3 regions of the Cryobacterium sp. Hh7 genome follow, and region 3 is predicted to be linked to each of the others. Evidence: riboswitches for the same ligand, from Rfam matches in the RefSeq annotation. Region 3 holds a riboswitch; each other region holds the start of a gene.
The links. A riboswitch is a leader RNA that binds a small molecule or an ion and turns the genes downstream of it on or off. The one in region 3 is predicted to bind thiamine pyrophosphate.
Positions count from the first base shown of each region.

Region 1: linked by a shared signal. The riboswitch ahead of E3T43_RS01965 (ECF transporter S component) and the one ahead of thiC (phosphomethylpyrimidine synthase ThiC) in region 3 are both predicted to bind thiamine pyrophosphate.
Region 2: linked by a shared signal. The riboswitch ahead of E3T43_RS02550 (bifunctional hydroxymethylpyrimidine kinase/phosphomethylpyrimidine kinase) and the one ahead of thiC (phosphomethylpyrimidine synthase ThiC) in region 3 are both predicted to bind thiamine pyrophosphate.

Region 1 is NZ_SOHG01000012.1:122,759-129,258, reverse strand. Features, by position in the region: gene E3T43_RS01990 (hypothetical protein) at 1-121, shown strand, start outside; gene E3T43_RS01985 (hypothetical protein) at 122-394, opposite strand; gene E3T43_RS01980 (AAA family ATPase) at 468-1,037, opposite strand; gene E3T43_RS01975 (energy-coupling factor transporter transmembrane protein EcfT) at 1,024-1,806, opposite strand; gene E3T43_RS01970 (ABC transporter ATP-binding protein) at 1,803-3,299, opposite strand; gene E3T43_RS01965 (ECF transporter S component) at 3,308-3,946, opposite strand; TPP riboswitch at 3,980-4,089, opposite strand; gene E3T43_RS01960 (hypothetical protein) at 4,427-4,753, opposite strand; gene dinB (DNA polymerase IV) at 4,780-5,994, opposite strand; gene E3T43_RS01950 (FadR/GntR family transcriptional regulator) at 6,221-6,500, shown strand, end outside.
Region 2 is NZ_SOHG01000012.1:238,473-244,972, reverse strand. Features, by position in the region: gene E3T43_RS02570 (Lrp/AsnC family transcriptional regulator) at 1-77, shown strand, start outside; gene pdhA (pyruvate dehydrogenase (acetyl-transferring) E1 component subunit alpha) at 187-1,329, shown strand; gene E3T43_RS02560 (alpha-ketoacid dehydrogenase subunit beta) at 1,326-2,345, shown strand; gene E3T43_RS02555 (dihydrolipoamide acetyltransferase family protein) at 2,345-3,787, shown strand; TPP riboswitch at 3,860-3,959, shown strand; gene E3T43_RS02550 (bifunctional hydroxymethylpyrimidine kinase/phosphomethylpyrimidine kinase) at 3,942-5,483, shown strand; gene thiE (thiamine phosphate synthase) at 5,518-6,162, opposite strand; gene thiO (glycine oxidase ThiO) at 6,224-6,500, shown strand, end outside.
Region 3 is NZ_SOHG01000026.1:2,653-9,152, reverse strand. Features, by position in the region: gene hxlB (6-phospho-3-hexuloisomerase) at 49-633, opposite strand; gene E3T43_RS09070 (response regulator transcription factor family protein) at 747-1,715, shown strand; TPP riboswitch at 1,881-1,988, shown strand; gene thiC (phosphomethylpyrimidine synthase ThiC) at 1,982-3,637, shown strand; gene E3T43_RS19510 (hydroxyethylthiazole kinase) at 3,715-4,104, shown strand; gene E3T43_RS09055 (hypothetical protein) at 4,083-4,328, shown strand; gene E3T43_RS09050 (BTAD domain-containing putative transcriptional regulator) at 4,430-5,413, shown strand; gene E3T43_RS09045 (response regulator transcription factor) at 5,537-6,250, shown strand; gene E3T43_RS09040 (sensor histidine kinase) at 6,243-6,500, shown strand, end outside.

The sequences.
Region 1 (6,500 bases), on a different contig from region 3:
CACCGTGGCCGGGGAGGAACTCTCGGCCGCGCTGAAACTCGACCAGGCGATCAACAATCCGGGGCTGGGGTGGCGATTGCTGCACCCGATCGTGATGATCACGGCGCTGCTCGATCAGTAGTTAGATCGGCTCCACCTCGGTGTCGATCGGATCACTCTCGTTCTTGTCGAAGGAGTAGCGCACGCGGCGTTGCCCGTTGACGTCTCGTTCGTCGACCTCGTCGTACCAGAACACCGACTCCAGTCCGGCGACGGCGGCCACCATGCTGATGCGGGGCGCGTGTTTGCCGCGCACAAGGGCCCGGGAATCGATCTGACCCTCGAGCGGGCCGTCGATGAACTCGGCGATATACAGGGTGGGGGCACCGGCATCGTCACGGTCGAAGGTATTCATGGCAGTTAATCTAGTCCTGTGCGCCCCGGGTTACCCGGTGGGCTCGCTGGCGCGTGTCGCCCGCTCTCGTCGCCTACCCGCCCGCCCGCAGGCGCACGGTGGCACGACGTTCGGGTGCCTCCTGCGTGAGGTAGGCCGTCCATTCGTCCTGCCACTGGTCCCAGTGCATTCGAAACGCCTCTCCATCGCGGTCGAGCGCTCGTTGTTTGCGCAGGTCGTCGTCGGCGGCCAGCCACACGCGCACGTCGCTGAGCGGCTCATGCGCGGCCGCGAGCGTTCCGCAGCCCTCAACGATCAGTGGTCGTTCTTTAGTCAGCGGATGCCACTCGGCTCGCTGATTCGCGCTCCAGTCGTAGCGCTGCCAGGCCGCCGGCCGCCCGGTGCGTCGGGGTTCGAGAAGGTGCCGGCGCAGGTGGTCGATGGCCGCGTCGAGGCCGTCCCAGCCGGGGTAGATATCGTCCATCCGCACAAGCTGCGGGGTTTGACTGCCCGGCCACTCTGCCACGAGGGCGTCGGCGAGGGTGCTCTTGCCCGCGCCACTCGGCCCATCGATGAGCACCACCGGGTTCGGCCCGGCGGCGGTGACGGCCTGGAACACCGGCGCCAGAAGGGTCGTGGCGCGCAGAGAATCAAGCGAAGACAAAGTTCCAGTTTCCCGTGGATACCGAGATCATGACGGCCAAAACGGCGATCATCAGCCCGATCCCGATGAGTGACCATTCCCGCAGGCCGAACGTTGAACTCCGAGCCCAGGTGCGTTGGATGGGAGCGCCGAAGCCACGCGCTTCCATGGCGGTGGCGAGTTTACTGCCCCGCCGAATGGACAACACCAGGAGCGCGAAGGTCTGGTTGCCCAGGCGGCGCAGCACCGCGCCATCCGCTACCCCGCGTGCCCGGCGGGCAAGTCCCAGGGCACGCCAGTCCTCGATGAACAGCCCGACCATCCGCAGCGCCGCAAGTCCGCCGAGCACGAACCGGGCGGGCAAGTGCACGACCTGTCCCAGCCCGTCGGCGAGATCGGTGGGATCGACGGTGATGAACAGGACGACGGCAGGCAGCCCGATCGCGAGCACCCGCAGGGTCGTGGCGAGGGCCAGATCAATTGAGCCATCGGTTACCTGGATGAGTCCGAATGACCAATATTCCTGACCGGAGGCCTGACCATACAGCAGCGTCGTGATTCCAGTGGACGGTGCAGCCAGCCAGACCAGCGCGGTTCGCCACAAGAAGACTCGAAGAGTAAGCCCAGCCCACAGAAAGAGCAGCATTTCGCAGGCCAGGGCGACGGCGGCGGATACCCAATCGATGGTCAGCACCAGGACTGCGGCGAGCAGGAGCGCGGCAGCGAGTTTCGCGACCGGATTGATCCGGTCGATCGCTCGCACTCCCCGCGTGGGTGTCAAGACACTCATGGCAGAACCGCGCTGAGATCGTACTTGGAGCCGCGGCCCTCGACTCGAAATTCCCGATCAGCGACGGCGGCAACGAAGTCTGTGTCGTGGGAGACCGCGACGATGGCGGTGCCCGCGTCCAGGAGGTCACGCAGCAGCGCAACGATCTCCTGCCAGGTGCGAAAATCCTGACCGAACGTGGGTTCGTCCAGCACCAGAAGTCGGGGTTGGGTGGCCAGCACTGTGGCGACCGACAGACGTCGTTTCTCGCCACCGGACAGGGTGAATGGGTTGGCCTCGGCCAGGTGGTCCAGGCGAAGGCGATCCAGCAGATCGTCGACGCGCCGGTGCAGCAGTGCGTCCGACAGACCGAGGGCTCGCGGTCCGACGGCCAGTTCGGCGCGCACGGTGCCAGCGACGAACTGGTGTTCCGGGTCTTGAAAGACGGTGCCCACTCGACTCAGAAGCTGGCGCGATTTCCAGCGGATCGGGTCGCTGCCTGCGCCAGCGGCGAGAGCGCTGCTGGCGACGACCCGCCCGGCGGCGGGGCGCAGGAGCCCCGCCAGGGTGAGCGCGAGGGTGGACTTGCCGGCTCCGTTGGGTCCGGTGATGAGCAGAGCACAGGCCTCCGGCACCTCAAGGTCGATATTTTCGGCAACCACACAATCCCGAGTGCGCGCAATCGCGAGAGAACTGGTCGACAAGAGCGTTGGCTGACCGGTCTCTCGCGGAGGCCTTACGGGAAGCGTGTGTGGCACACCGGGTACCCAGACGCCGGAGGCGGTCAGTGCAACTCCCTGCGCGAGGAGAACGTCGCTCGGGGATCCGTCGGCCAGGACTCCCCCGTCGGCACCCAGAACGATCACCCGGTCGACGAGGTCCTTCCAGATCTCAACCCGATGTTCAATAACGATGAACGTCGAGTCAGTGTGTGCCAGAACGCGGGCGACGGACTCGCGCACCTCCCGCACGCCGACCGGATCGAGATTTGCCGTCGGCTCGTCGAGGAGCAGCAGACCCGGCTGCATGGCCAACACTCCGGCGAGAGCAAGACGCTGTTTTTGGCCGCCCGACAAGGCGGACGTCGGGTGGTCAACGGGGACGTCGAGGCCGACCATCTCGAGGGCATCCTGTACGCGCCGCCAAATTTCCTCGCGCGGCACGCCGATATTTTCGCAACCGAAGGCGACATCATCGCCGACGCGAGCGAGAATTACCTGCGAGTCGGGGTCCTGGAGGACCAGGCCGACCTGACCCCTGGCGTTGCCAGGCTCGGTGCCGTTCACGCGCAGAGTACCGCGTTGCTCGCCCTCTTCGTCGCCGCCGAGCACGCCAGCCAGCGCGTGCAGCAGCGTCGATTTTCCCGAACCGGATGCACCGAGCAGGAGAATCCGCTCGCCAGGCTCGATGCGGAGGGACAGCTCGCTCACCGCCCAGCGCCGCCGACCGGAATGGCGCCAACCCCAGTCGCGGGCGTCGACGGATGCGCCTCCCCGCGTCGCGCCCACCAGCATCCGCTCGCCTAGATCGCGGTTCGACCGGCGATGCGACCCGCCGCGAAGCGGTTGAGCGCGCCCGTGCGAGCCAGGCCGCGCGCAGCGAACCAGGACAGGAGCCCGGCGATAACGACGCCCGAAATAATCGCGCTCACGATATAAATCGTCGCGAATGCGCTCGCTGAACCGGGATACCACAGCACCAGGTCGTTGATGGCCATGGCAAGTCCGGCCCCAGCGCCCGCCAACAACACGACGTAGAGACGATAGTTCGTGTAGAGGAACAGAGCGAAGACAAGCTCGGCGCCAAGACCCTGCACCAGGCCAGACACCAGAGTCAGTGGTCCCCATTGGTTGCCGATCAGCGTGGAAACGACGGCGGCAAGGAGCTCCGTGTACAGCGCGGCCCCGGGTTTGCGAATGATGAGACCGCCGAGCACGCCAGCGAACAGCCAGCCTCCGCCCAGGAGAGCCGATAGGCCCGGCAGCAGCGGCGAAAGTAGACCGCTCAGGGGGTTGCTCGCCTGATTCCAGACGAGGAAGATGACACCGCTCGCGACGCCGATGACGCTGGCAACGACGATGTCGACGACGCGCCAGCGAAAGTTGCGCTTCGTGGCTCCCGCCGGAGCGGATTGCTTGAGTGAACTCGTTGTAGCGTGCACTGTTTCGTGCCCTTTCCGTAGGTGAATACAGGGCACGGGATTGAGAAGCCTCCCTGCGCTGGCATGATCCAGATCAGGTTCGACGGTCGAAGCTTGGTCAGCTTCCTCTCAGCCCGGTTTACCGGACTCCCGTGATCGTGGTCAAGTATAGTGCCCCGCTTAGACTGACGACATGGGGATCACGACATGAGCATCGGCATTCTGCTCGTTTTGGCGGCCCTGTACCTGCTGCTCATGCGCCGGTTCGTTCTACGGCGGCGGCGAATTGCGCAGGGTCTGCCGGTGAGCGGCCCCTGGCACTTTCCGGCCTGGCTGCGCCCAAGAGTGCCGCGCTGGGCGCGGCGACGCTTCGCGCGTCGCCCGCGCCGTCCGCGCGCCGCGCGGCGGTTGCGCCACACTCGCCCGGGCCCACCTTAGCTCCGTGGGCCCATGATCTATCATGGGCCCGGTTTCCGGGCCCGGGCCCCGTGCAGAAAGCGACTACTTCTTTAGGGCTCGGATCACCCGGGCCAAGGCGCGGCCGGCGACGATGAGGAACGGCACACCGACGGCGAGCAGGGCGATGACGTTCGGCTCGAACCGGGCTGTACCGCCCGACTTGACGTACGCGCCGATCGGCAGCGAAACGCCGCCTCCTCCCCCGCCGGACCCGGCCCCGCCCTCACCGGCATCACCGCCGCCAAAGCCGTAATAGGCGAGCGCGACGGGTACCAGGGTGACGCCATCGATCTGTACAGGGTCACCGTACGCCGACTTCACACCGGCGGAACGGAACGTTTCTGCGAGTTTTTCCGGGAGGCTGGTCATGCCATCAGGTTAGCGTGACTGAGACTTCAGGGGCGAGGTGTGAAGTGCGAGGCCGGGCGCACGGTTCCCGCTCCGAATCGTTCGGTCACGGTGTCCACGGCCAGCTCCGCGCCCCGCCAGTCTTCGTCCGGGTCCCAGAGTCCGACCGATCCCGATGCCGTGCCGAGCTGCTCCGCACGCACCCCGATCAGACGCACCCGAATGCCGGAGGCCGCCAGCAGGTCGAACGCCGCCACCGCTTCCTCGTAGATGCGCCGGCCCACATTGCTGGGTTCGGCGAGGGTGCGCGACCGGGTCACCGTACTGAAGTCGGTGTAGCGCAGCTTGAGGGCGACCCGCCTGGCCACGAGATCGCCCCGCCGCAGCCGCACGGCAACGAGGTCACACTGCCGCAGCAATTCGCTGCGTAACCGGTCGATATCCGTCACATCGTGTTCAAAGGTCACCTCGTGGCCGATGCTCTTCTCCTCCCGCTCGAGCGTCACCGCGCGCGGATCACGACCCCAGGACAGCTCGAACAGTTTCTGACCGGATGCCTCCCCCAGCGCTGTGCGCAGTACGTCCAGCGGCGTGTGTGCGATGTCGCCGATCAATTTCAGGCCGAGTCTGCTCAGCGCCTGCTCGGTGGCGGCCCCGACGCCCCACAGCGCCGCGACGGGCAGCGGATGCAGAAACTCGACCGTATCCTCGGCGGGAACGACGAGCAGTCCGTTCGGTTTGGCCAGGCCGGAGGCAAGTTTGGCGACGAACTTGGTAGAGGCCGCGCCCACCGAGCAGACCAGCCCGGTCTCGGCGAACACCCGGGCGCGAATGAGTTCGCCGATCACGGCCGGTGAGCCAAACAGGTTGGTTGCGCCGGCCACGTCGAGGAAGGCCTCGTCGATGCCGAGCCGTTCCACCAGCGGGGTCACGTCATCGAAAATGCTCATGACCCGGCTGGAAAAGTCCCGATAGAGCCCTATGTGCGGCTCGAGCACGATTGCATTCGGGCATTGCCGCAGCGCGAGCGCCATCGGCATAGCCGAGTTCACGCCGTATTTGCGGGCGATGTAGTTGGCCGCAGTGACGACCGACCGGCCGCCGCGGTGGCCGACGATCACGGGCAGGTTGACGAATTCGGGGTGCGACAGCAACTCGACCGACACGAAGAACGCGTCGAGGTCGACGTGCAGCACGGTCGCCGAACGGTCGTCGACGTCGCCCGCCGACACCTGCCGCCCACTGCCGTCCTGTCTACCCACCGAAAAACCCTAACCCGATCCCCCGCCTCTCCACTACCGGCCGACACAGAGTCATCCCCCGTGCACAACTCCGGCCGTTTCTCTTCAGCTGACGCGGCTGCCGCGTGATCTCGCGGGCGGGCGGCATCCGCTTCTCGATCTGCCGGAGATGTTCTCGCGAACCCGGGGTCCGCGGCCCGCGCTGGGTTGATGTTACGGTCGTGTCACAACCTGAAACGAGCAGCCCATGCCGCAGTCCATCCGTGCCGGATCGGGAACCCGTGCGGCTATTTTCGCGCCGCTCGACGGTGCCGGCCGGGCCGAACTGGTCTTGCAGCGTCTCACCGACGCCATCGTGCTCGGGGTGCTGCACGATGGCGAGCGTCTGCCGAGCGAGGCCGAGCTGGCCAGGCAGCTCGGCGTCGCCACGGTCACCGCCAGGGAAGCACTCGAGATTCTGCGTCGGAATAAGCTCGTGCACACCAAGCGCGGCCGCGACGGCGGCAGTTTCGTCACGTTCGCCGGGC
Region 2 (6,500 bases), on a different contig from region 3:
TCTCGACCCGGTCCCACCTCATTCTCGACGAGATCATCGGGCATGCACCCGGCACGACTCCGGACGCCTGGCACTGATTCAGGACTCAACCGTGCCGATTGGTCGCCGTCTGGCGGATGATCGGCCAATCGTTCACAACTGCGAAAAAGCGCGGCCAGGCCTGCGAAAAGGGCGCACCATTGGCTCATGAGCCTCAATGTCGAGAGCACGCCGCTGACGGCCGTGCTGGCACCCCCACCCCTGCGGTTGATCGATGATTCGGGGAACGCCGTTCCGGGCACCGAGAGCGGCGGATTCGTCCTTCCCCCGGTGGAGACACTGGTCGGCCTCTACCGGCAGATGGTCGTGGCCCGCCGGTTCGACGTGCAGGTCACCGCCCTCACCCGGCAGGGTCGCCTCGCCACCTACCCATCCGCGCTCGGCCAGGAAGCCTGCGAGATCGCCGCCGTCGCCGCGCTCTCGCCGCAGGACTGGCTGTTTCCGACCTACCGGGACAGCATCGCGCTGCTCACCCGCGGCGTCGAGCCGAAGGATATTCTCGCCTCGTTCCGCGGCGACTGGCACAGCGGTTACGACTATCAACAGCATCGCATCGCCCCGCAGGCCACCCCGCTCGCCACCCAGGCACTGCACGCCGTGGGCCTCGCGACCGCGGCCAAGCTCAAGCGTGACGACACCGTGGCGCTCACCCTGCTCGGCGACGGGGCCACGAGCGAGGGTGACGCTCACGAGGCGTTCAACTTTGCCGCAGTCTGGCAGGCCCCCGTCGTCTTCGTGGTGCAGAACAATCAGTTCGCGATCAGTGTGCCCCTCGACAAGCAGATGGCCTGCCGCACCATCGCCGACAAGGCGATCGGCTACGGCATGCCCGGCTTCTACGTTGACGGCAACGACGTCGCGGCCATGTTCGCGGTCATCTCGGCGGCGGTCGACCGAGCCCGCAGCGGCGGCGGCCCGACCCTGATCGAGGGCCTCACCTACCGCATCGAGGCGCACACTAACTCGGATGACCCCACCCGCTACCGCAAAACCGCCGACGTCGACCTGTGGCGCAGCCGCGACCCGATCGAACGCCTGGAGAAGTACCTCATTGCCCAGGGTGCGTTGTCCGAGGAAGAGCGCGCTTCCGTCGCTGCGGCTGCGGAGGCGCTCGCAGCGACGACCCGCGAGTGTATGACCGAGCAGGCGGTGGTCGATCCGCTCGAGCTGTTCGAGCACGTCTACGCCACCCCCCGCTCCGCCCTGGCCGAGCAACGCGCCTTTCTGGCGGCCGAACTCGACGGCGACGCCGAAGCATCCGCTGGTGAATACGAAGAGAGCACCCGATGAGCCCGCAGCAGACCCTCGAGACCGGAACAGCTGTGCGGGCTCCGGAAAACCTGACCATGGCCGCCGCCCTCAACGCGGCCATTCGCGACGCCATGGTCGACGATCCGACGGTCGTGCTGTTCGGCGAAGACGTCGGGCCGCTCGGCGGCGTGTTCCGGGTCACCGACGGCTTATACGCCGAATTCGGCGAGACCCGGGTGAGTGACTCGCCGCTGGCCGAGGCTGGCATCGTCGGAACGGCGATCGGCATGGCGATGTACGGCCTGCGCCCGGTGGTCGAGATGCAGTTCGACGCGTTCAGCTACCCAGCGTTCCAGCAGATAGTGTCGCACGTGGCGAAGATGCGCAACCGTACGCGCGGCAAGATTTCGCTGCCGATCGTCATTCGCATTCCCTACGCCGGCGATATCGGCGGCGTCGAGCATCACTCCGACTCCTCCGAGGCGTATTGGACGGCGACGCCCGGGCTGACCGTGGTGAGCCCGTCGAACCCGGCCGACGCCTATTCCATGCTGCGGGGCGCCATCGCGAGCGACGACCCGGTGATTTTCATGGAGCCGAAGAGTCGCTACTGGAGCAAGGCGGAGCTTTCCCTGCCGGTGCAGACCGAGCCGCTGAACCGGGCCGTCGTGCTACGGGAGGGCAGCGATGTCACGCTCATCGCCTACGGTCCGACCGTGAAGACCGCCCTCGCGACGGCCGAACAGGGCGCGGCTGAGGGGCTCTCGATCGAGGTCATCGACCTGCGCACGCTGTCGCCGTTTGATGACGAGACGGTGGGGGCATCCGTTCGAAAGACCGGCCGGGCCGCGATCGTGCACGAGGCCGCCCAGTTCGGCGGTTACGGCGCTGAGGTGGCCGCTCGCCTGACGGAGCGCAACTTCTTCTACCTGGCCGCGCCCATTCTGCGCATCACCGGCTTCGACATTCCGTACCCGTCACCCAAGCTCGAGGAGTATTTCTTGCCGACCCCCGACCGAATCCTCGCCGCGCTGTCGACCTGGGAGTGGTCCTGATGAGCCTCGAATTTCTGCTGCCCGACCTCGGTGAAGGACTGACCGAGGCCGAGATCGTGGCCTGGCTGGTCGCTCCCGGCGATACGATCGCCATCGACCAGGCCGTGGTCGAGGTTGAATCGGCCAAGTCGATCGTGGAGCTGCCGTCGCCCTACGGCGGCGTCGTGGCAAGCCTGTTCGGCGAGCCCGGCCAGGTCATTCATGCCGGGCAGGTGCTGCTGACCGTGACCGACGGGACTGATGACGCTTCAGCTGGTGTTGTCGGCGTTCCGGTCGCCGCGGCGACCGTCGTGGCGGTCGAAGGCTCCGGAGCCGTTCTGGTCGGCTACGGCACGACCGAAAGCACCCGGCCGGCGCGCAAGGTGGCCGCCGGGCGGTTCGGCAGCCCGCGGGCAGCGGATGCCCCGGCACCGGCTGCACCGGCTGCATCGACGCCGCCCGTCGCTGTTGCGCTGGCCGAGCGCCCCGCCGAGGTGGCGGCATCCGTTTCTGCGGCCATCGATTCGTCCAGCACGGTCGACCCGATCCGCCGCTCCCCCGTCGTGTCTCCGATCGTGCGCCGGCTGGCGCGCGAGAACGGGTTCGACGCGAGCACGCTGGCCGGGAGCGGGCACGACGGTCTGGTGCTGCGCAGCGACGTCGAGGAACACATTCGCGCGCTCACCGCTCCGGCCGTGGCTGTCGATGTGGCAGCCGATGTGGCTGCCGATGTCGACGTTGCGACGCCGCCCAGCGCTGTCGACGCGGCGAGTGCGGATATTCGCATTCCCATCACCGGCCTGCGCAAAGTCGTGTCGCAGCGGCTGACCACGTCGCGTCGGGAGATTCCCGAGGCGACGATCTGGCTCGACGTCGACGCGACCGCCCTGTTCGCCGCGCGGGACCAGCTGCTCGCGGCGACGGGTGAGCGGTTCAGCGTGACGGCGCTCATCGCGCGCTTCGTGGTGGCCGGGCTGCGCCGGTATCCGGTGCTCAATTCCTCGGTCGACACCGCGAGCCAGGAGATTCTCCAGTACGGAGCCATCAACCTCGGCATTGCGGCGCAGACGTCACGCGGGCTGATGGTTCCCGTCATCCACCGTGCCCACGCGATGAGTACGCGACAGCTGCGCGATGCCCTCGCCGCGCTGGTGGCGCAATCGCCCGACGGCACCTTCTCGCCGAGCGCGCTGACCGGGGGAACCTTCACCCTCAACAACTTCGGATCGCTCGGCGTCGACGGTTCGGCCGCGATTATCAACCATCCCGAAGCGGCCATTCTCGGCATTGGGCGCATGATCGAGCGGCCGTGGGTGGTCGAACACGCACTCGCGGTTCGTACCGTCGTAGAACTCTCCATGGTGTTCGACCATCGGGTCTGCGACGGCGGAACCGCCGCCGGGTTTCTCACCTATGTGGCCGGCTGCATTGAAAACCCGGTGAGCCTGCTCGCCGACCTGTGAGCTCGGGGCGTGTCCTGAACGCCCACGATTCTGGCATCGGTAACTGAGTGATGTTTGTTGGCGTATAGGCTGCTGAGTGACACGGGGTGCTCCGCACAATGCGCGAGCTGAGATGAATACCCGTTGAACCTGTCTAGTTAGCACTAGCGAAGGAATGTCACGGATGACTGATCAGACCTCTAATATCACGCCGCGCACCACGCCTCGGATTCTCAGTATCGCCGGCACCGACCCGACCGGCGGTGCCGGCATCCACGCCGATTTGAAAAGCATCGCGGCCAACGGCGGGTACGGCATGGCAGTAGTAACAGCTCTGGTCGCGCAGAACACACGCGGGGTGCGCTCGGTGCACACCCCGCCGGTCGCGTTTCTGCGCCAGCAATTGAACGCCGTGAGCGATGACGTGACCATCGATGCCGTGAAGATCGGTATGCTCGCCGAAATCGACGTGATTCACGAGGTGCGTTCCTGGCTCCATGCCCACCGTCCTCCGCTCGTCGTGCTCGACCCGGTGATGGTGGCAACGAGTGGTCACCGGCTGCTCGAACCCCAAGCGGAGCAGGCTCTGCGTGATCTGATCCCCCTCGCCGATCTCGTAACACCCAACGTTCCCGAGCTGGCCGTTCTGCTCGCAGAACCCACAGCGGCAAACTGGGCTGCGGCCATCGAGCAGGGCAAACGACTATCAGCCCGCACCGGGGTCACCGTGTTGGTGAAGGGGGGTCATTTCGACGAAGCCCTCTGCCCTGACGCCCTGGTCAACACCCACGGGCTGCTGGCACAGAGCGTTGTCGAGTTTGCTTCGCCGCGCATCGCCACCAAGAATACCCACGGCACTGGATGCTCGCTCTCCTCGGCAATGGCCACGGTACAGGCGCGAACCGGGGACTGGGCTGCGTCTCTGGCCGAGGTCAAAGACTGGCTTCAGGATGCTCTGATCCATGCCGACGACCTCGAGGTCGGTCAGGGCCATGGCCCGATCCATCACTTTCATCGGCTGTTCGCAGGCGCGTCGGCCGAGTCGGCCACACCAGCTGATTCGGTGAAGTTCAGTGCGACACTGTGGCGCGATGTCGAGCTGATTCGCACGCAGATCTTCGATCTGCCGTTCATTATGGATCTCGGTACTGGGGTTCTGGCCGAGCGAGATTTTGCGTATTACCTCGCTCAGGACGCGCTCTACCTCGCCACTTACTCGCGCGTTCTTGCGCGCGCCAGTGAGATCGCGCCGAGCATGCACGCACAGCGATTTCTGGCCGATTCGGCACGACGGTGCCGCGACGTTGAGTTGGAATTGCACAGAAACTGGCTGGGGCAACGGGACGTGTCGTCCGAGGCCGGCCCGGTAACGGCTGGCTACCTGGATCACTTGCTCGGGCTCGCTGAGGGCGGAAACTATGCGGTGCTTCTGGCGGCGCTGTTGCCCTGTTTTTGGCTCTATGCGGATGTTGGTGAGCGGCTGCACACCGACTTTCTGGCGCGCACCGAGACAGCAGTACATCCATATGCCGCGTGGCTCCAGACCTATGCCGATGAAGAATTCGCCGCGGCCACGAGGGAAGTCATCGCGCTCACCGACGCCGCTGCGGCCACGGCCTCTGACGCGCAACGCTCGGCGATGCGCCAGGCGTTTGCCACCTCGTCACGGTTCGAGCTCGACTTCTTCGACGCCCCTCGGCACTCTGTGTTGGCCTGAGATGACCACGCCAAACTCGGTACTGTGTGCGGTATCAGCCCAGCGCGGGCAGGCTGGCCAGAAGTCGCTGCGCGGCATCCGTCGGGTCGTTGGCGTCGGTGATCGCGCGCACCACAACCACTCGAGTCGCGCCAGCATCGACGACCTGGTTGATGTTGCCGAGGTCGATGCCGCCGATGGCAAACCATGGCAGCTCGCTGTCGGTGGCTGCGCTGCGGGCGGCCGCGTAACGCAGAAGCTGCGTTCCGACCGCCGCTCGACCGGGTTTTGTCGGTGTGGCCCAGACTGGGCCGACGCAAAAATAGTTGAGATCGTTCGCGGCCAGGGCTGCATCCACGTGTTCGGTGCTGTGTGTGGACAGGCCGATCACGGCGGCCGGGCCGAGCAGGGTGCGAGCGGAGGCCACCGGCAGGTCTGTCTGGCCTACATGAAATACCGGAGCGCCCGCCAGGCTGGCAATATCCGCCCGATCGTTGACGGCCCAGAGTCGTGCGTGCTGGTCGGCAACCGAGCGCAGAATTTGGAGATATTCGAGCTCCTCGGCGGCGTCGATATTTTTGTCGCGAAGCTGAATAATGTCGACCCCACCAGCGAACGCCGCCGCCACGAAGTCAGCGAAATCGCCACGATCCTTCCGGGCATCGGTGCAGAGATACAGCCGGGCTTTTGTCTGGTCCATGCGACCAACCCTATGGGCCAAGTTCGAGCGTCCCTGCCAGCGCAGAGGAACGGTGCGCACCATGAATGAACGAGTCGTGAACCGCACGGTCGACGTCGCCGTGATCGGCGGTGGCATTATCGGGCTCGGCATTGCCTGGGCTGTTGCGCACTCCGGCCGCACGGTGGTCGTCATCGATCCGGACCCCGCCGGCGGCGCAACGTACGCTGCGGCCGGAATGCTCGCGGCGGTGAGCGAATTGCACTACCAAGAAGAGGTGTTGCTCGAGCTCATGCTCGCCTCCTCGGCGCTGTATCCGGCGTTCATCGAATCACTGGGGCCCGATCATCACCTCACCG
Region 3 (6,500 bases):
TCTGTTGGGGTACGTGTTTCTTGCGACCGGGCCCGGGCCCGGTCGGTATTACTCGAGGTTGGCGTGACGCGGCCAGAGCTGTTCGGCCGTGGAACCGCTCGCCTTCCAGAGCGTGTGAAACAGGGCGTCGCCGACGAACAACACCGACTGCTCGAACAGGCCGCCCGAATACTGGGCCGACACCTGCCCGGCGTGGTCCTGCTTGGCAGCCGCGGGAATGACCACGGTCACCGCGGCGAGCCGCCCGAGCGGCGACTCGGGCGCCGTGGTCAGCGCAAGAATGCTCGCCCCCACGCCGTGAGCCGTCTCGGCGGCACGCACAATGGCGCCCGTCGTACCGGATCCGCTCGCCACCAGCAGCACGTCGCCCGACACAATCGCCGGGCTGGTCACCTCGCCCACCACGTGCACGTCGAGGCCGAGGTGCATGAGTCGCATCGCGGTCATCTTCAGTGCCAGCCCGGAGCGGCCAGCACCGAGCACAAACACCCGGGGCGCCGCGGCGAGCAGGGTTGCTGCCTCATCCAGTACTGAAGCGGATGCCGATCGCAGCGCCTCGACGACGCGGCCGTTCTCGGCGAAAATGAGGCCGAGGGCATCCGCTGCCAGTGGGGTGGTTGTCGTTTCGGTCATGATTCAATGGTCCACTCCTTCGAGTGGGAATGCTGCCCGCCAAACGAGCGGTTTTCCTACCCAAACGGATGGCTCTGGGTGGGCTCCGAGGATGGCCCGGGTAGGCTGGGGGCATGACTTCCGCTCCATCTAACCCCGGCGTGCGCGCCACCGCCACTGAAGCCGCTGCCCGCAGCACGGCCGCCGCCCTCCGGTCTGATGCTGCTACCGGAGCTGCCGAACCGGCCGCGTCATCCGCCACGACCGCAAAACGCTCGACGCTCCCCGCAAACTCCCCGGTTCAAACAGCGCGCAGCGCAGCCGCCGAACGCTCCAAACTCATCGCCGACCTCACGGACGCACACGCCACCACGCTGGAATCCCTGCTCGCTGTCCTGCGCTCCGGCAGCACGAGTGACACCGCCGCCCGACAGAAGGCCACCGAACTCGCCGCCGCCGCGATGGTCGCCCTGCGCGCGGTGAGCGACCTCGATCGCAGTCTCACCGAGGAACCCGTCGCCCGCGCCTTCGAACGCCTCAGGAACGACCTGCGACCGCTCGTGCGCTTCGGCGACCTCGACGTGCAGTTCATCGAGCCGCCGGTGAACGGTCGGGCATTGCCCGGCGAGGTCGCCCACGAAGCCCGCGCCATTGTGCGCGGCGCCGTACTCGCCCTCGTCGAACAGGCCGGGGTCGCGCGGGTGCGCGTGCAGTGGGACTGCGACGGAAGTAACCTGCTCATCCACATTCGGGACGACGGTCCGGGCAACCTCGATGCCGAGGTTCCGAGCGTGCGCCAGCTTGCCGCCCGCGTCGTCGCGCTCAGCGGCACCCTTAACGTCGAGGCCACCGCCGGCTGGGGCTCCGAGATGGCCGTGTCGCTGCCGCTCGACGCGCCCACGGCATCCGTCACCGCCGCCGCGGCCTGGGGCCTCAGCCCACGCGAACGCGGCGTGCTCGAACTCGTCGCCTCTGGGGCGCGCAACAAGGCCATCGCACAGGCCCTGACCATCAGCGAGAACACAGTGAAGTTTCACGTGGCCAACCTGCTGCGCAAGGTCGGCGCCTCGACCCGCGCCGAGCTGGCCGCACTCGCTCGCTAAGCGGATGCCCAGCGCCAGCTATGCCTGGCCCGCCGCAGGCTCGGGCGCCAGCTCCCGGTCATCGCGCCAGCGATGCCCGGCGCGATGACCCCCAACGGGCGCGGTGACCGCGACCCCGGTAGGACCCGAGCGCGCAACCAGCGCTAGGGTGAAGGAGTCAGAAGACACACCAACCACGGGAGCGCGCACCAGCGAGCTGAGAGGACGGCCAGGGCCGTCGACCGTTGAACCTGTCCGGGTAATGCCGGCGTAGGAAGTTCGAGAACATGCGCACAATTGACGACACAACTATGTCCGAAACCGTCACAACGGGCCCGATCCAGGGCAGCAGCAAACGCTACGAACCGGTAAAGGACTGGCCCGGGCTCGAAGTTCCCGTTCGCAGGGTGAACCTCAGCAACGGCGAACACTTCGACCTGTACGACACGTCCGGCCCGTACACCGACGAGACGGCCACAATCGATCTCGAGAAGGGGCTGCCGCAGACTCGGGCCGGGTGGGAGCATCCGCTGCCCGTCGATGGCGCTGCCACCCAGCTGGTCTGGGCCCGCGCCGGCATTGTCACGCCGGAGATGGCCTACATCGCCGCACGCGAGGGCGTCTCGGTCGAGCTCGTCCGCGACGAGGTGGCGCGAGGCCGGGCCGTCATTCCGGCCAACCACAAGCATCCGGAGAGCGAGCCGATGATTATCGGCAAGGCCTTCACCGTGAAGATCAACGCGAACATCGGCAACTCGGCGGTGACCTCGTCGATCGCCGAAGAGGTCGAGAAGATGGTCTGGGCGGCCCGCTGGGGCGCCGACACCCTGATGGATCTCTCCACCGGCAAGGACATTCACCTCACTCGAGAGTGGATCATGCGCAACTCGCCCATTCCGGTGGGCACCGTTCCGCTCTACCAGGCCGTTGAAAAGGTCAACGGCGACCCGTCGCTGCTCACCTGGGAGATCTACCGCGACACCGTGATCGAGCAGTGCGAGCAGGGCGTCGACTACATGACCGTGCACGCCGGCGTGCTGCTGCGCTACGTGCCGCTGACCGCCAACCGGGTGACCGGAATCGTCTCGCGCGGCGGCTCGATCATGGCCGCCTGGTGCCTCGCGCACCACCAGGAGAGCTTTCTCTACACCCACTTCGTGGAGCTGTGCGAGATTCTGCGCCGCTACGACGTGACCTTCTCGCTCGGCGACGGCCTGCGCCCCGGCTCGATCGCCGACGCCAACGACGAGGCCCAGTTCGCGGAGCTGCGCACCCTCGGTGAGCTGACGAAGGTCGCGAAGTCCTACGGAGTGCAGGTGATGATCGAGGGCCCCGGCCACGTTCCGATGCACAAGATCGTCGAAAACGTGGCGCTCGAAGAGGAACTCTGCGAGGAGGCCCCGTTCTACACGCTCGGCCCGCTCGCCACCGATATCGCACCGGCCTACGACCACATCACGAGCGCGATCGGCGCGGCCATCATCGCCCAGGCCGGCACCGCCATGCTCTGCTACGTCACGCCCAAGGAACACCTCGGCCTGCCCAACCGCGACGACGTGAAAACCGGCGTGATCACCTACAAGATCGCCGCGCACTCCGCCGACCTGGCCAAACAGCATCCGCGCGCCCAGGAACGCGACGACGCCCTCAGTCGGGCCCGGTTCGAATTTCGTTGGACCGACCAGTTCGCGCTCTCGCTCGACCCGGACACCGCGCAGAGCTTTCACGACGAGACGCTGCCGGCCGGCCCCGCCAAGGCCGCCCACTTCTGCAGCATGTGCGGTCCCAAGTTCTGTTCCATGCGTATTTCAGCGGATGTTCGGGTGTACGCCGAAGAGAACGGCCTCACCAGTCTCGAGGCCATCGAGGCGGGAATGGCCGAGAAGTCGGCCGAGTTCACCCGTCTGGGCAGCTCGGTCTATCTACCGCTGCGGGTGCTCTAATGACGGTTCTTTCCGGCGAGCGGATGCCCACCGACACTCCCACGGTCGCCCCGGCATCCGCTGGTTAGGCCATTCGCGTGCTGGCGGCACTCCGCCGGCACCATCCGCTCGTGCAGTGGCTTACGATTACCGTCGTCGCCGGCTTCACCGCCAACGTGCTGCTCGCGGTTGGGGCTGCGCCGGCGATGGTCGACAACACGGAGGAATCGGCCGAATTCGCTGCCAAGGCCGGCGCTGTTCTGGTCAACCTGGACACCCTCGCCGTGCACACCGGGCACGAGATCATGACCCGGGCAGCTTCGCCGTGGCCCTGCTGGATGAGCTCCCTGTTCCAACGCCGCCGCAAAATTCTGATCCCATTGGCCATCGCCTGGCTCGTGATGGCTGGGTGCCGGCGACCGCCGCCGATCTGCTCTCCAGCCCGGTGCAGCCCGGGGCCCACCGCGTGCGCATTCTGCTCGAACTGACCGTAACGGATGCCTCCGGCCTCGCCTTTCGCGCCGCCGACTACTCCCTATCCGGACTCGGCGCGCGGTCCGCCGCGCTCTGGGTCGACCCGGCGGAGCAGAGCGGAGCATCCGTTCAAGCGACCCTCGTTTTCGAAATCCCCAATCAGGTCATTGCCCTCGTCCTGGATGGGCCTCACGGGGCCAGCCTGTCCCTCGGAACCGGGCACCATACCAACTCCTGAAATGGTCCCCGAAATTGGGGGTAGTTCCCTAGTCCACCCGCGGCTTACCCCGGGCTTGGGCAAACGGGCACCATTGTCGCATTCCAACAGTGGAGGTCTTCATGACAATGGAATCGGACACCCGAGTGCAGCCAGCCAGCGCGCCCTTCGCACACCTCAACGTTCAACTCTTCGGCAACCTGACCATTCGACGCGGCCCCGTTGTTCTGCACGCCCACCAACTCGGCGGACCGAAACCGCGCCAGATCCTGGAGATTCTTCTCGTACACGTTGGCCTCCCGGTGTCGAAAGACCACCTGATCGAATTGCTCTGGGGAGCAAACCCGCCGGTCGAAGCCCTGCCCACCCTGGAAAGTTATGTCAGCGTGCTGCGCCGCCACCTGCAGCCCGGTGCAGGAAAGTTCGGGCCGTTGCAGACAACGACCGGCGGCTATGTGTTGGACCGCGACCTGGTCGATGTCGACCTTGACCAGTTCGACCATCTGCTGCAACGAGCCCAGAAAACCAATCCCGAGCTGGCTTACCCCTTCTTACTTCGCGCCCTCGACCTCGCCGAAGCCCCACTGCTCTGCGATGAACTGGTCGCAGCGTGGGCATCGGAGGCACGTGACCTGCACGCGTCCCGGCTGACCGTAGCCCGCGTTCTGGCGTCCGAAACCGCCGCTGCTCTGCACCGGATCGACGATTCCGTCGATCTCGCCACCCTCGCGATTGCCGATGACCCGCTCAATGAACGAGCCTGGACGGCCCTCATCCTCGGGCTGGAGGCTGCCGGGCGCCACGCCCAGGGCCTGCAGGCCTATGACCGGTGCCGCCATGCCATGCAGAGCGAACTGGGCTGCGCACCCGGCCAGGTTCTGCGCTCAGCCCAGCTGCGTCTGCTGCACGCGACGGCCGCCGAAGACGGTGACCTTGCCGACGTGCTCTCGGCCTTTCTCGTGCTGCACGAACAGCTGGGAGCGCCAGCACCCGATTCGCGCCCCCGACCGAGCACACTTCCGCGACCAGAGCCGGTCGCGGATTCCCTCCGAGAGGCCACTGATGTCATCACCTCATTCCTGCGCCGCGCCGTCGCTCGCGCCTGATTCCCGAGTCATACCATATGGGGGACAAAAACAACAGGACTCGACAAAATCTCATGTTCTGCAGATACTGATTTGGTCTATGGAGCTAACGCAGCTCGCGACAGGGCAGAGAGGTCGCCGCAGATGACCACGCAGATGTCCCCCCTTGAACCCAGCATTCAGGGGACGGCGCTTTACTCGCCCGCCATTGCACAGATTCGCATTCTCATCGTCGACGACCACACGACCTTTGCCGAGTTGCTCACCGGTTCCCTTAACCGCGAGCCCGACCTGTGCAGCGTTGGCTCAGCCAACAACGTCGCAAGCGGCGTCGCTGCGTGTCTGGAGCTGGTCCCCGACGTTGTCGTCATGGACTACCACCTGCCCGACGGCAGCGGGCTCGTCGCGGCCGCCGCTATTCTGGCCCGCGCCCCGCAGACCCGCATCGTGATCCTCACCGGCGACCCGGCCCTCGAGGCCCTCGAACAGGCCGCGGCGATCGGCGTCTGCGCCTTCCTGCCCAAGGATGGTTCGCTCGCCACGGTGCTCGACACGCTCCGCCATGCTCGGATTGGCGGTTTCATTGTGCATCCGTCGCTCGTGGGCCTGCTCAGCGCCCGACGCCGACAGCACAACGAGGAGGTTCCGTTTCCCGAGCTGACCAAGCGCGAGCTCGCGGTGCTCCGCCTCATGGGGGAGGGTTCCGACGTGCGGGCCAACGCCAAGACCCTCGGCATCTCGGAGAACACCTGCCGGGGTTACGTCAAGTCCATCCTCGGCAAGCTTGGCGCACACTCCCAGCTCGAAGCCGTCGTGATCGCCACTCGCCTGGGTTTGGTTCCCGCCCAGCATGTCTAACTCGGCGGCGAAGCCCAGCCGCCTCGACCGAACCCGGTCGGACGAACGTTCCGAGGTGCGCTCGGCGGTGGGCCGGTTCATCACCGTCGGCGTCATCGCCATGATGATCATCGCCGTACCGGCCGCACTCTGGGTCCGCGCTGAATCCAAGAGCAACGCCATGGACAACGCCATCCAACAGGCTCAACGCCTCGCCGACTATTCCATCGGACCGCTCATTACCGACGACCTCCTCGCGGGGTTGCCCGGA